Regions from separate parts of the Actinomadura luzonensis genome, predicted to be linked through region 2. Evidence: riboswitches for the same ligand, from Rfam matches in the RefSeq annotation. Region 2 holds a riboswitch; the other holds the start of a gene.
The links. Region 2 has a riboswitch for glycine ahead of gcvT (glycine cleavage system aminomethyltransferase GcvT). Riboswitches for the same ligand answer to the same signal wherever they lie in the genome.
Positions count from the first base shown of each region.

Region 1 (2,452 bases), on a different contig from region 2:
GTCCGCGTGGCGGTCAGCAGCGGCGAGGGAAAGACGGCCGGCCAGGAAGATCCGGTGCGGCGCGAGGACGCGCGGCAGCGTGCCGGGGAGCAGGGCCTGCTCTTCGACGAGCAGCCGGCGGCGCTGCCGGACGACATCGGATACCGCGGGCCCACGGCCTGCGCCGCGGCCGGCATCACCTACAGGCAGCTCGACTACTGGGCGCGCACGGGCCTGGTGGAGCCGACCATCCGGGCCGCGCACGGCTCGGGCTCCCAGCGGCTCTACAGCTTCCGCGACATCCTGGTGCTCAAGGTCGTCAAGCGGCTCCTCGACACCGGGGTGTCCCTGCAGCAGATCCGCACGGCCGTGCAGCACCTGCGTGATCGCGGGGTCGCCGACCTCGCCCAGATCACGCTCATGAGCGACGGCGTCAGCGTCTACGAGTGCACCTCGGCCGACGAGGTGATAGACCTCCTGCAGGGCGGCCAGGGCGTGTTCGGCATCGCGCTCGGCCGGGTCTGGCGAGAGGTCGAGGGAAGCCTCGCGGAGCTGCCGGGGGAACGCGCGGCGGTCGAGGACACCGTCCCGGCCGACCACCCCGCTGACGAACTCGCCCGGCGCCGGCGCGCCCGACGCCTAGGGTAGTAATTCGCCCGTAACGTCCAGGGTAGTAATCTAGGACAGGCAAGGCTGACGACCCCGTGCGGGAGAGTCCCCGGGCACCACGCGGTCCCGGGGCGCCGAAGGAGCAACCCTCCCCGGAATCTCTCAGGCAACCTGTACCGCTCGGGCGAGGCAACTCTGGAAAGCAGGCACGCCCGCCAGGCGCGCCTCACCGACGGTGCAAGCCTCTTCGGGGGTGAAGCTCTCAGGTCGCGGTGACGCCCGCGCTGACAGAGGGGGAGACCCGGCATCCGCCCGCGCCCCGGCGCCGGTCTCCGCAAAGCCTCGGGAGGCACCGTCCATGTCCGATCCGTCAGCATCCCAGCAGGACCCCGCAGCCACGCCGGCGTCCCCGCCTGTCTCTGGGCCTCTTTCCGAGACCCTGCCCACGGCTCCGCCGCCGTCCACCCCCTCGCTGGACGCGCCGCCGTTCGCCGCCCGGCACATCGGCCCCTCCGAGGCCGAGCAGCAGCGCATGCTGGAGGCCGTCGGCTTCGAGTCCGTGGCCGACCTGGTGGCCGTGGCGGTGCCCGAGGCCATCAGGGCCAAGGACCGCCTCGCGCTGCCCGCCGCCGCCGGCGAGGCCGAGACCATCGCCGAGCTGCGCGCCCTCGCCGGGCGCAACCGGGTGCTCACCTCCATGATCGGCCAGGGCTACCACGACACGGTCACGCCCGCCGTCATCCGCCGCAACCTGCTGGAGAACCCCGGCTGGTACACCGCGTACACGCCGTACCAGCCGGAGATCTCGCAGGGACGGCTGGAGGCGCTGCTCAACTTCCAGACCGTCGTCTCCGACCTGACCGGCCTGCCCGTCGCCGGCGCGTCCCTGCTGGACGAGGCCACCGCCGCCGCCGAGGCCATGACCCTGGCCCGGCGCGGCGGCAAGTCCAAGAGCAACGTGTTCGTGGTCGACGCCGACGCGCTGCCGCAGACCAAGCGGGTGCTGGCCACCCGCGCCGAGCCGCTCGGCATCGAGCTGGTCGAGCACGACCTGGACGGCGAGCTGCCCGAGTGCTTCGGCGTGCTCGTCCAGTACCCCGGCGCCTCCGGCCGGCTGCGCGACCTCCGCGCCACCGCCGCCGCCGCGCACCAGGCCGGGGCGCTCGTCGTGGCCGCCGCCGACCTGCTCGCGCTCACCCTCGTGGCCGCGCCCGGCGAGCTCGGCGCCGACATCGCGATCGGCTCCTCCCAGCGCTTCGGCGTGCCGCTCGGCTTCGGCGGGCCGCACGCCGCCTACATGTCCGTCCGCGAAGGGCTGCAGCGCCAGCTCCCCGGCCGCCTGGTCGGCGTGTCCGTCGACGCCGACGGCGACCCCGCCTACCGGCTCGCCCTGCAGACCCGCGAGCAGCACATCCGGCGCGAGAAGGCCACCAGCAACATCTGCACCGCCCAGGTCCTGCTGGCCGTCATCGCCGGCATGTACGCCGTCTACCACGGGCCCGAGGGCCTGCGCCGCATCGCGCTGCGCGTGCACCGGCACGCCGCCGCCCTCGCCGGGGCGCTGCGCGCCGGCGGGCTGGAGGTCGTGCACGAGACGTTCTTCGACACCGTCCTCGTCCGGGTGCCCGGCCGGGCCGCCGAGGTGGTCGCCGCGGCGGCCGAACGCGGCGTCAACCTGTGGCGGACCGGCGACGACCACGTCTCCGTCGCCTGCGACGAGAAGACCGGCGCGGCCGAGCTCCAGGCCGTCCTGGCCGCGTTCGGCCTGCCCGGACGTGAGGCGCGCGCCGAGACCGCCGCCGACGCGCTGCCCGCCGAGCTGCTGCGCGAGTCCGGCTACCTCACCCACCCCGTCTTCCACAGC
Region 1 covers NZ_JAKRKC020000002.1:1,382,412-1,384,863, forward strand. The annotation lists gene MF672_RS36625 (MerR family transcriptional regulator) at 7-627, shown strand; glycine riboswitch at 677-777, shown strand; glycine riboswitch at 778-889, shown strand; gene gcvP (aminomethyl-transferring glycine dehydrogenase) at 947-2,452, shown strand, end outside.
Region 1: it holds a riboswitch for glycine, as region 2 does, so the genes downstream of both, gcvP (aminomethyl-transferring glycine dehydrogenase) here and gcvT (glycine cleavage system aminomethyltransferase GcvT) in region 2, are expected to answer to the same signal.

Region 2 (2,452 bases):
CTGGTGCACGTGCCGCTCGGGCGCTTCGCCGAGGCGTCGGAGATCGCGGCGGCGGTGGCGTTCCTGGCCAGCGACGACGCCTCGTTCATCACCGCCAGCCAGTTCCTCGTGGACGGCGGCATCAGCGGCGCCTACGTGACGCCGCTCTAGAAGCTTCGAGGGGGAAGGTGCTCATGCGGCGTCCCGTCATCGGGATCACGTCCTACGTCGAGCCGGCCACGTTCACGGTGTGGGCGGACATGACGGTCGCGCTGCTGCCGTACATGTACGTCGAGCAGGTCGTGCGGGCCGGCGGGCAGCCCGTCGTGCTGCCGCCCGCCGGCGACCCCGCGCAGGCGCTGCGCGGCCTGGACGGGCTGGTCCTGGCCGGCGGCGGCGACATCGACCCGGCCAGGTACGGCGCCGACCCGCACGAGCGCACCGGCTACGTGCGCGGCTTCCGCGACGACGCCGAGTTCACGCTGCTGGCGCGGGCGCTGGAGGCCGGGCTGCCGTACCTGGGGGTGTGCCGGGGGCTGCAGGTGCTCAACGTCGCCCTCGGCGGCAGCCTCCACCAGCACCTCCCGGACGTGGTGGGCCACGCGGAGCACTCGCCGGAGCCCGGCGTGTTCGGCCACCTGCCGGTCACGCCCGTCCCCGGCAGCCGGCTGGCCAAGGCGGTCGGCGCGGACCCGGTGACCGTGCCGCACTACCACCACCAGGCCGTGGACCGGCTCGCGCCCGGCCTGAGCGTCACCGCGACGGCCGCGGACGGCACGGTCGAGGCGGTGGAGCTGGACGGGACGGCGTTCGCGATGGCCGTGCAGTGGCATCCGGAGGCGGCCGAGGACTGCGCGTTGTTCGAGGCGCTGATCGCGGCCTGCTGACCCGGTCCCCGCCCCGCACGCGACAACACCCCCGTCACGGCACTAGGCTGACGGACATCACCGTCGAAACCGTGCGGGAGAGCGTCCTGACAGCCGGTCAGGGCCCCTGAAGGAGCAAGCCCTCCCCGCGAACCTCTCAAGGCAAAGGACCGCACGGACGAGGTGCCTCTGGAAAGCAGGCCCGCGGGCCTCGCCGAAGGTGAAAGTCCGGCAAAACTCGGGCGAAGCTCTCAGGCATCGATGACAGAGGGGGAGGATGCTGGCATCCACTCCTGTCCTGAGGTGCGACAAATGTCCCGACCGACACCGCTACGCGACGTTCACGAGAGCCTCGGCGCCACCCTCACCGACTTCGCCGGCTGGCTCATGCCGCTCCGGTACGGCAGCGAGTCCGCCGAGCACAAGGCCGTGCGCGAGGCGGCCGGGCTGTTCGACCTCTCGCACATGGGCGAGATCTTCCTGACCGGCCCGCAGGCCGCGGAAGCCCTGGACCATGCCCTGGTCGGCCACCTGTCGGCGCTGGCCGTCGGCCGGGCCCGCTACACCATGATCGTCAACGAGCGGGGCGGGGTGCTCGACGACCTCATCGTCTACCGGCTCGGCGACGAGGAGTTCATGGTGGTCGCCAACGCCTCCAACTACGAGCTGGTCGCCCGCGAGCTGCAGGAGCGGGCCAAGGCGTACGACGCCGTGGTCGAGGACCGCTCCGACCGGTACGCGCTCATCGCCGTCCAGGGCCCGCGCGCCCAGGAGATCCTGGCCACGCTCACCGACGCCGACCTCGCCGGCCTGAAGTACTACGCCGGCCTGCCCGGCCTCGTGGACGGCCGCGAGGCGCTGATCGCCCGCACCGGCTACACCGGCGAGGACGGCTTCGAGCTCTTCGTCGCCGGCCAGGACGCCGTGCCGCTCTGGCACGCCCTGACCGCCGCCGGCGAGCCGCACGGCCTGCGCCCCGCGGGCCTGTCCGCCCGCGACACGCTCCGGCTGGAGGCGGGCATGCCGCTGTACGGCAACGAGCTGAGCGCCGAGCTGACCCCGTTCGACGCGGGCCTGGGCAGAGTGGTGAAATTCGACAAGCCCGGCGACTTCGTCGGCCGGTCGGCGCTGGAGGCGGTCAAGGACGACGCGCCCCGGCGGCGCCTGGTCGGCCTGGTCGCGCGGGGCCGCCGGGTGCCGCGGCACGGCTACCCGGTCACGCACGACGGCGCCGTCGTCGGCGAGGTCACCAGCGGTGCGCCCTCCCAGACCCTGGGCAGGCCCATCGCGATGGCCTACGTCGACACCGGAGCCGGTGAAGGCCTGGCTGTGGACATCCGGGGCAGCCAAGAACCTGTGGACCTGGTAGAGCTGCCCTTTTACAGGAGGAAGAAGTGAGCAACATCCCTGACGAGCTGAGCTACACCAAGGAACACGAGTGGGTGGCGGGGCTCGACGACGGTCTCACCGTGACCGTCGGCATCACCGAGTACGCCGCCGAGGCGCTCGGTGACGTGGTCTTCGTGCAGCTCCCCGAGGTCGGTTCGAACGTCGAGGCCGGCGACTCGGTCGGCGAGGTGGAGTCCACCAAGTCCGTGAGCGAGATC
Region 2 covers NZ_JAKRKC020000003.1:774,364-776,815, forward strand. The annotation lists gene MF672_RS48610 (3-oxoacyl-ACP reductase) at 1-150, shown strand, start outside; gene MF672_RS48615 (gamma-glutamyl-gamma-aminobutyrate hydrolase family protein) at 174-866, shown strand; glycine riboswitch at 931-1,028, shown strand; gene gcvT (glycine cleavage system aminomethyltransferase GcvT) at 1,158-2,243, shown strand; gene gcvH (glycine cleavage system protein GcvH) at 2,240-2,452, shown strand, end outside.